One region of the Plantactinospora siamensis genome, then DNA from elsewhere that is predicted to be linked to it. Evidence: predicted binding sites of a transcription regulator. Region 1 holds the regulator's gene; each other region holds the start of a gene.
What was found. Region 1 encodes HrcA, which represses chaperone genes, less so after heat shock. Its sites were predicted from a motif close to GGTTNGCACNCTCNNNNNGAGNGTGCNAACC; they were not measured.
Positions count from the first base shown of each region.

Region 2: a site for HrcA is predicted at 2,106-2,136, ahead of groES (co-chaperone GroES). Genes of this name have one in related genera too.
Region 3: a site for HrcA is predicted at 1,184-1,214, ahead of groL (chaperonin GroEL). Genes of this name have one in related genera too.

Region 1 covers NZ_JBHLUE010000006.1:37,724-40,995, reverse strand. The annotation lists gene dnaJ (molecular chaperone DnaJ) at 1-805, opposite strand, end outside; gene hrcA (heat-inducible transcriptional repressor HrcA) at 848-1,870, opposite strand; partial or broken gene ACFFHU_RS09990 (hypothetical protein) at 2,062-2,307, shown strand; partial or broken gene ACFFHU_RS09985 (DUF4870 domain-containing protein) at 2,624-2,956, shown strand; gene hemW (radical SAM family heme chaperone HemW) at 3,043-3,272, opposite strand, start outside.
Region 2 covers NZ_JBHLUE010000001.1:221,148-224,419, forward strand. The annotation lists gene groL (chaperonin GroEL) at 1-1,585, opposite strand, end outside; gene groES (co-chaperone GroES) at 1,658-1,966, opposite strand; gene ACFFHU_RS00925 (class I SAM-dependent methyltransferase) at 2,308-3,272, shown strand, end outside.
Region 3 covers NZ_JBHLUE010000034.1:308,124-311,395, reverse strand. The annotation lists gene ACFFHU_RS30520 (hypothetical protein) at 1-1,135, shown strand, start outside; gene groL (chaperonin GroEL) at 1,405-3,027, shown strand; gene ACFFHU_RS30510 (hypothetical protein) at 3,093-3,272, opposite strand, start outside.

The DNA.
Region 1 (3,272 bases):
GGTCGTCGCCCTTGCGGGAGTAGACGTCGTGCGGCCGCTCGTGGATCTCCACGTACAGGTCGCCGGCCGTGCCGCCGCCCGGACCCACCTCGCCCTGCTGGGCCAGCCGGATCCGCATGCCGTCCTCGACCCCGGCCGGGATCTTGACGGTGAGCGACCGGCGGGTGCGGACCCGCCCGTCGCCGGCGCAGGTCGGGCAGGGGTGCGGGATGATCGTGCCGTAGCCCTGGCAGACCGTGCACGGCCGGGACGAGACGACCTGGCCGAGGAACGTGCGCTGCACCGACTGCACCTCGCCACGGCCGCCGCACGCCTCGCAGGTGGCCAGGTGGGTGCCGGCCGCCGTGCCCGCGCCCGAGCAGGTGGTGCAGAGCACCGCCGTGTCCACGGTGATCGGCGCCTCCACCCCGAAGGCGGTCTCGTGCAGGTCCAGCTCCAGCCGCAGGATGGCGTCCGAGCCCGGCCGGGTGCGCGACCGAGGGCCGCGCCCGGCGCCGCCGCCGGCCGCGCCGAAGAAGGCGTCCATGATGTCCTGGAAACCGACGAACGGTCCGGCCCCCGCCGGCCCCGCGCCGCCGCCCCCGCCGGGCGCCAGCGGATCGCCGCCGAGGTCGACGATCTGCCGCTTCTGGTCGTCGGAGAGCACCTCGTACGCGGCGTTGATCTCCTTGAACCGGTCATGCGCCGCGGGATCCGGGTTGACGTCCGGGTGGTACTGCCGCGCCAGCTTGCGGTAGGCGCGCTTGATCTCGTCATCGGAGGCGTCCCGGCTCACGCCGAGGATCCCGTAGTAATCCCTGGTCACTGCGTTCCGTGTCCCCATGTCGGTCTCGCGTCGGCCGCCGGTTCAGTTCTGCGCCAGCAGGTCACCCACGTAGCGTGCCACGGCACGCACGGTGGCGATGGTCCCGGGGTAATCCATCCGGGTCGGTCCCAGTACCCCCAGCCCACCAACGATGGTGACACCCGGACCGTAGCCCGTGCTCACCACCGAGGTGCCGCGGAGGTTGTCGATCTCGTTCTCGTCGCCGATCAGCACCCGGGTGGTGCTCGGCTCGGCCTCGCCGATGAGCTTGAGCAGGATGACCTCCTCCTCGAGCGCCTCCAGGATGGGCCGCAGCGAACCCTGGAAGTCCAGCAGCCCGGCCCGGGTCAGGTTGGCCGTGCCGGCCAGCGCGATCCGCTCCTCGTGCCGCTCCACGAGCGTCTCCAGCAGCACGGTGGACAGCGTGGCCATCGCGCCGCGCAGCGGGGGCGCCACCTCGTCGATGAGGGACTGCACCAGCGGCGGGGTCTCGGACAGCTTGGTGCCGACCAGCTTCTCGTTGACCAGCCGGCGCAGGTCCAGCACGTCGTCGGCGGGCAGCGGGCCGGGCAGCTCGACCAGCCGCTGCTCCACCCGGCCGGTGTCGGCGATCATCACGAGCATCAGCCGGGTCGTGGAGACCGGCACCAGCTCCAGGTGCCGGACGGCCGACCTGGCCAGGCTCGGATATTGCACCACGGCCACCTGCCGGGTGAGCTGGGCGAGCAGCCGTACGGTCCGGTGCACCACGTCGTCGAGGTCGACGGCCCCCACCAGGAAGCGCTCGATGGCCCGGCGCTCGGCCGGGCTGAGCGGCTTGACCCGGGACAGCCGGTCGACGAACAGCCGGTAGCCACGGTCGGTGGGCACCCGGCCGGCGCTCGTGTGCGGCTGCCGGATGTAGCCCTCCTCCTCCAGCACCGCCATGTCGTTGCGGACCGTGGCGGGCGACACGCCCAGCTGGTGCCGCTCGACCAGGGCACGGCTGCCCACCGGCTCCTGGGTGGCGACGTAGTCCTCCACGATCGCCCGCAGGACGTCGAGCTTGCGCTCGTCGAGACCCATCGTCACCTCCCGCCCTCGCCGGCGACCGGCGCCTGGCACTCGACTGTAGCGAGTGCCAGTCTACGACGCCCGGCCCCGTCGCCGCGATGATCACCCGCCGCCCGGCGGGTTTCGGCGGTGCTGGCGCGGGGTGACAGGGCCCCCTACCGTGTGCCCATGACCGAACCACCTCGCCCGCCCGGAGCGCCCGGATCGGACGACAACTCCGCCGACCCCACCGCTCCGCTGCCGCCCGTCCCCGACTCGTACCCGGGCGAGGCTCCCACGCCCGGGTACGAGCCGCCGCGCCCGCCCGGCGCCGAGTCGCCCCGCCCGCCCGGCGCCGAGCCGGCGGCCGACACCGCGCCGGCGCCCGACCGGCCCGGCCCGCCGCCGGCCGGCGACCAGCCACCGCCCGGCTTCGGCGCGCCCACCTCCGGGGCGTCCGGCTTCGGCGCGCCCACCTCCGGGGCGTCCGGCTTCGGGGCGCCCACCTCGGGCGCGGGGGCGGCGTACCCGCCCGGGCCGACCGCCGGCGGACCGAACCCGCCGGGCGAATACCCGCCGCCCGGCGGCCCCGGCGCTCCGGCCGGGGAATACGGCCAGGCCGGCGGCAGCCCGGCCGGGGATTACGGCCAGGCCGGCGGCTACGGTGCCGGCAGCAACCCGCCGGGCGGCTACGGCGGCGGCGCGGGGTATCCGCCCGGTGGCGGCTACCCCGGTGGGTACGGCGGCAGCCCGGCCGCGGGCTACCCCAGCCAGGAGGACCGGAACTGGGCGCTGATCGCGCACTTCGGCGGCCCGGTCGGCGTGGTGGTCGGCGGTGGCCTGCTCGGCTGGGTGGCCCCGCTGATCGCCATGATGACCCGGGGGCAGCAGTCCCCGGTGACCCGCGCCCACGCGGTGGCCGCGCTCAACTTCCAGCTCACCTGGACCCTGGCCACGGTGCTCAGCTGGCTGGCCACCGCGCTCACCTGCGGGGTGCTGTTCTTCATCCCGGCCATCATCTGGCTGGTCCCGGTGATCTTCGGCATCATCGGCGGCGTCAAGGCCAACGAGGGCCACCTCTACCGCTACCCGGTGACCTATGCCTTCGTGAAGCGCTGACCGGCTCGGTCCCAGATTGATCATGGGCTGTGCCGCGCCGGCAGCGCGGTGCAGCCCATGATCGTCCCGAGCGGGGTGGGGGACGGTCAGGGGAGCAGGTCGCGCACCACGGCGTCGGCCAGGAGGCGGCCGCGCAGGGTGAGCACGGCGCGGCCGGACGCGTACGGGTGCGGGTCGAGCAGGCCGTCGGCCAGGGCGCGGTCCGCCGCGGCCCGGCCGGGCTCGTCCAGCGTGGCCAGCGGCAGCCCGTCGGCCAGCCGCAGCCGCAGCATGACGTCCTCGGTCCGGGCGTCGTCCCCGGTCAGCACCTCCCGGC
Region 2 (3,272 bases), on a different contig from region 1:
CGGCCTCCGGCTCCTCCGGCTTGTCCACGACCAGGCTCTCGGTGGTGAGCAGCAGGCCGGCGATCGAGGCCGCGTTCAGCACCGCGTTGCGGGTGACCTTGACCGGGTCGATGATGCCGCTGGCCGCCAGGTCGACGTACTCGCCCTTGGCGGCGTCGAGGCCGTGGCCCCAGTCACCGCCGACGACCTTGTTCACCACGACGTAACCGTCCTGGCCGGCGTTCTGCGCGATCCACCGCAGCGGCTCGAGCAGCGCCTTGCGCACGATCGAGACGCCGGTCTTCTCGTCACCGGTCAGCCCCAGGCCGTCGTCGAGCACCGTGGCGGTCTGCGCGAGCGCGGCGCCACCGCCGGGCACCGTACCCTCCTCCACCGCGGCCTTGGTCGCCGAGATGGCGTCCTCGATGCGGTGCTTGCGCTCCTTCATCTCCACCTCGGTGGCGGCGCCGGCCTTGATGACCGCGATGCCACCGGAGAGCTTCGCCAGCCGCTCGGCCAGCTTCTCCCGGTCCCAGTCGGAGTCGGAGGCCTCGATCTCCTTGCGGATCTGCGAGACCCGGTCGGCGACCTCGCTGCGCTGACCCTTGCCGTCGATGACGGTGGTGTTTTCCTTGTCCACCACCACCCGGCGAGCGCCACCGAGCACCTCGAGACCCACCTGGTCGAGCTTGTAGCCCAGCTCGGGCGCCACCAGCTCGGCGCCGGTGAGGATCGCCATGTCCTGCAGCATCGCCTTGCGGCGGTCACCGAAGCCGGGCGCCTTCACCGCGCAGACCTTGATGGTCTTGCGGATCGCGTTCACCACCAGGGTGGCGAGCGCCTGCCCCTCGACGTCCTCGGCGACGATCAGCAGCGGCTTGCTGTCGGAGAGGATCTTCTCCAGCAGCGGCAGCAGCTCCTCGATCGCCGAGATCTTCTGGGTGGTGATGAGGATGTACGGGTCGTCGAGCACCGCCTCCTGACCCTCGGAGTCGGTCACGAAGTTCGGCGAGATGAAGCCCTTGTCGAACTGCAGACCCTCGGTGACCTCCAGCTCGGTGGCGAGCGTGGAGCCCTCCTCGACGGTGATGACGCCGTCCCGGCCGACCTTCTCCATGGCCTCGGCGATCATCTCGCCGATGGTGGCGTCCTGGGCGGAGATCGTCGCCACGTGCGCGACCGACTCCTTGCCGCCCACCTCGACGGCCTTGCCGAGCAGCGCCTCGGAGACCTTGTTGGCCGCCGCGTCGATGCCCCGCTTCAGGCCGGTCGGGTTGGCGCCGGCGGCCACGTTGCGCAGGCCCTCCCGGACCATGGCCTGGGCCAGCACGGTGGCGGTGGTGGTCCCGTCGCCGGCGACGTCGTTGGTCTTGGTCGCCACCTCCTTGACCAGCTGCGCGCCCAGGTTCTCGTACGGGTTGGTGAGCTCGATCTCCTTGGCGATGGTCACGCCGTCGTTGGTGATCGTGGGCGCACCGAATTTCTTGTCCAGGACGACGTTGCGCCCCCGCGGGCCGAGGGTGACCTTGACCGTGTCAGCGAGAGCGTTGACACCGTGCTCCAGCAGGTGCCGGGCGTCATCCGAGAAGCTCAGGATCTTCGCCATTGATGTCCCTTCAAGGCGACGCAGCCCCGGCCCGGCGAGCCGGTCCGGGGCTGGTCACTTGGATGAGGTTGCTTACTTCTCGATGACCGCGAGGACGTCGCGGGCGGAGAGCACCAGGTACTCCTCGCCGGCGTACTTGACCTCGGTGCCGCCGTACTTCGAGTAGAGAACGGTGTCGCCGACCTTGACGTCGATCGGCACCCGGTTGCCGTGGTCGTCGACCCGGCCCGGGCCGACGGCCAGCACCGTGCCCTCCTGCGGCTTCTCCTTGGCGGTGTCGGGGATCACAATGCCCGACGCCGTGGTCGTCTCAGCCTCGTTCGCCTGGACCACGATGCGGTCCTCGAGCGGCTTGATCGCAACCTTGGTCGCGGTAGTCACGGGCATACCCTCCTGGGGTATCAGGTTCCTGTGCTGACCGGAAGCCGGCCAGCGTCAATCTCTGCCACATGTCCACCGGGCGGAACCGTCGTCGCGGGTGCCGGTCCGCCTGGCGTTGTTGCCCGCGGGCGAACCCGCGAGCTGGCACCCTCGATGCGAGAGTGCTAATCGCAGGTTATTCCGCCGCTAGCACTCCGTCAAGGAGAGTGCCAATCCGGCGGGTGCGGGGTGCGGGGCGGCCCGCCCACTCTGGGCGGTCAGGCTTGATCCCGACGTGGGCGGGCCGCCCCGCACCCCTGGGTCCGCTCGGATGCGGTGGGGTGGCTGAGCAGAATGCGATCGTGAACAACGAACAGTTCGAGGTGTTGCGTACTCCCGAGGGGGAGGCGGCGCTCGGGGCGGCGGCCGCGGTGGCCGGCGGCGACCCGCTGGCCGCGGCCGCCGCGCTCCGCTCGGCCGGCGTGCCCGCCGGGCTGGCGGCCGCCGCGCTCACCCAGGCCGAACTGCGGCGGCGCGCGGTCGGCAAGTTCGGCCCGGACGCGGCCCGGATGTTCTTCACCCGGCCCGGGTTGGAGCAGGCCACCCGGGCCGTCGTGGCGGACCGGCGCGCCCGCCGGCTGCGCGCGGCCGGGGTGCGCACGCTGGTCGACCTGGGCTGCGGGCTGGGGGCCGACGGCCTGGCCGCGGCCCGGCACGGCATCCGGGTGTACGGGGTGGAGGCCGATCCGCTCACCGCGGCGGTGGCCTCGGCCAACGCCGTCGCGCTCGGGCTGGCCGACAGGTTCACCGTGCAGCACGGCGACGCCCTCCGGTACGACGTGTCCGGCTTCGACGCGGCGTTCTGCGATCCGGCCCGGCGGCGCTCGACCGGCGGCCGCATCTTCGACCCGGACGCGTACTCGCCGCCGTGGACGTTCGTCACCGACCTGATCGCCCGGATCCCGCGCACCGTGGTCAAGGTCGCACCGGGGGTCGACCACGGGCTGATCCCGACCGGGGCCGAGGCGGAATGGGTGAGCGTGGCGGGCGACCTGGTGGAGGCGGCGCTCTGGTGCGGCCCGCTCGCCGAGGTCCCCCGCCGAGCCACCCTGCTCGGAAAGGAAGGGCCCCCTGTTATCGCCTCCGGTATAGCAGGGGTCCCCTGTTACCAGCTCACCGGCGACGGCGGCGCCGAGGCGCCGGTGGGGCCGGTCCGCCGCTTCCTTTACGACCCCGACGGCGCGGTGCTGCGGGCGCACCTGGTCGCCGAGTTCGCGGCGGCCGTGGGCGGCAACCTCGCCGATCCGGAGATCGCCTATGTGTACGC
Region 3 (3,272 bases), on a different contig from region 1:
GTCCGGTGAGCCGCCCGCCGCGCCCGGCTGGTCCCAGCAGCAGGGTGGCTGGCCGCAGCAGCAGGGCTGGCCCGCGGCCGGCGCCGGCCAGCAGCCGGCCGACGCGCCGACCGCCGGGTGGTCGTACCCCGGCGGCTGGCCGCAGCAGCAGGGCTGGCCCGCGGCCGGCGCCGGCCAGCAGCCGGCCGACGCGCCGACCGCCGGGTGGTCGTACCCCGGCGGCTGGCCGCAGCAGCCCGCGGGTTCGCCGTACCCCGCCGGCTGGTCGTACCCGGCGGGTTGGTCGGCCGGGTACGACCCGAGTGACCCGCTGGTCAACCCGCCCGGCGGCGGAATGTCCGGGTGGTTTGACCGGGGCGTCGGCGCGGTGCGGCGGGGCTGGCGCTCGCTGGCGCTGTTGCTCCTGATCACGGCGGGACTGCCGGCCCTGGTGCTGAGCCTGCTGTCGGCGGCCTTCGCCCCGCACACGCTGACGGTCACGGCCGGCGAGCAGGATCCCGACGCGCTCGGCCGGATGTTCGGCGGCCTCCTGGCGTACGAGGGGATCGTCCTGGGCGCGGCCCTCCTGCTGAGCGTGCTCCAGGCGGTCGGCTGGGCCGGCGGCGCGTGGCTGGTCACCCAGCAGGCCGCCGGCCGGCCGGTGTCGCTCGGCCTGGCCTTCCGGTACGGGCTGCGCCGCGCTGCGGGCCTGTGGGGTTGGTACCTGCTCGCCAGCCTGATCGCCGTGGCCGGCACCTGCGCGTGTGTCCTGCCGGGCATCTATCTCGGCTTCGCGCTGAGCATGGCGGGCCCGATCTTCCTGTTTGAGCGGGGAAACCCGATCGGTCGGTCGTTCGGGATGGTGCATGCCCGGTTCGGGATGGTCCTGGGCCGGGTCGCCACGGTGGTTGGGCTGGCGGTGGCCGGCAGCCTGGTGATCGCGATGATCCAGGCCGCCGGCAGAGCGCTCGGCGGTGCGACCGCGGACGGCCTGCCGGCGCTGTCGCCCGGGTACGTCGGCACCGCGTTGATCACCAGCGCGCTCTCCGTGCCGATCTACCTCGTCGTCCTGGTGGGGCTCCTGATCACGTACGCCGAGCAGCGCGCCCAGGAGGCGCCGGTGAACACCGCCCGACTGGCCGAGGAACTGGGCTGACCGATCCCGGAGGCGCTTGCACTCGCCGGGTGAGAGTGCTAAACAAGGGATTGGCACTCGCACCATGTGAGTGCCAATGGTCGGGGCGGTAGGGCCACGGTCGCGGCGCTGGAGGGCGGCGCGGCACATGGCCGGTCGTCGCGGGCTGTCCGCCCGGCCGGCGGACGTCACTGTCGCCAGGTAGTGACGTCCGAAGGTGCGTAGTCAGGCGGCAGGTTCGGGTCCCACGGACCCGGGCGGCCGTTGAGCGTCCAGGAGGACAACGCCGTATGGCCAAGATGATCGCGTTCGACGAAGAGGCGCGCCGCGGCCTCGAGCGGGGCATGAACCAGCTCGCCGACGCCGTGAAGGTGACGCTCGGTCCCAAGGGCCGCAATGTCGTGCTCGAGAAGAAGTGGGGCGCTCCCACCATCACCAACGATGGTGTGAGCATCGCCAAGGAGATCGAGCTCGAGGACCCCTACGAGAAGATCGGCGCCGAGCTGGTCAAGGAGGTCGCCAAGAAGACCGACGACGTGGCCGGTGACGGCACGACGACGGCGACCGTTCTGGCGCAGGCGCTGGTCCGCGAGGGCCTGCGCAACGTCGCGGCCGGCGCGAACCCGATGGCCCTGAAGCGGGGCATCGAGGCCGCGGTCGCGAACGTGTCCGAGGAGCTGTCCAAGCTCGCCAAGGACATCGAGACCAAGGAGCAGATCGCCTCCACCGCCTCCATCTCCGCTGGTGACACCAGCGTGGGTGAGATCATCGCCGAGGCGATGGACAAGGTGGGCAAGGAAGGCGTCATCACCGTCGAGGAGAGCAACACCTTCGGCCTCGAGCTGGAGCTCACCGAGGGTATGCGCTTCGACAAGGGCTACATCTCGCCCTACTTCTGGACCGACCCGGAGCGTATGGAGGCCGTCCTCGACGACCCGTACATCCTGATCGTGAACAGCAAGATCTCGTCGGTGAAGGACCTGCTGCCGATCCTCGAGAAGGTCATGCAGTCGGGTAAGCCGCTGGCCATCATCGCCGAGGACGTCGAGGGCGAGGCCCTGGCCACCCTGGTCGTCAACAAGGTCCGGGGCACCTTCAAGTCGGTCGCCGTCAAGGCGCCGGGCTTCGGTGACCGCCGCAAGGCCATGCTGACCGACATCGCCATCCTCACCGGTGGCCAGGTCATCAGCGAAGAGGTCGGCCTCAAGCTGGACGCCGTCGGCATCGACATGCTGGGCCGGGCCCGCAAGGTCGTGGTGACCAAGGACGAGACCACCATCGTCGAGGGCGCCGGCGACGCCGACCAGATCAACGGCCGGGTCAACCAGATCCGCGCCGAGATCGAGAAGAGCGACTCCGACTACGACCGCGAGAAGCTGCAGGAGCGCCTGGCCAAGCTGGCCGGCGGTGTTGCGGTGATCAAGGTTGGCGCGGCCACCGAGGTCGAGCTGAAGGAGCGCAAGCACCGCATCGAGGACGCCGTGCGCAACGCCAAGGCGGCCGTCGAGGAGGGCATCGTCCCGGGTGGTGGCGTCGCGCTGGTGCAGGCCGGCAAGAGCGCCTTCGACAAGCTCGACCTGACCGGTGACGAGGCGACCGGCGCGCAGATCGTGAAGATCGCGCTGGACGCCCCGCTGCGGCAGATCGCCGTGAACGCCGGCCTCGAGGGCGGCGTCGTGGTGGAGCGGGTTCGCAACCTCGACCCGGGTCACGGCCTCAACGCCGCGACCGGCGAGTACGTCGACCTGCTCTCCTCGGGCATCATCGACCCGGCCAAGGTGACCCGGTCGGCGCTGCAGAACGCCTCGTCGATCGCGGCGCTGTTCCTGACCACCGAGGCCGTGGTGGCGGACAAGCCGGAGAAGACCCCGGCCGCCCCGGCGGCGCCGGGTGGCGGGGACATGGACTTCTGAGTCCAGACTCCACGTAGTCAATCAGGGGCGGGTCGCGCGAGCGGCCCGCCCCTGATCCGTCCGGCTCACCTCGCCGACCGGCCCGATCCGCGATGCCGGCCGCCCCGGCTCGGCGGGTCGGCCGCCGGCACGGGCGCGTCCACCAGCTCCACCGGTTCGACCGGTGGGTCGAGGTCCGGCCCGTCCAGCTCGGCCCGCTGGGCCAGGTCGCCGAAGTCGATCCGGTCGGCCTCCGCGGGCGGGCC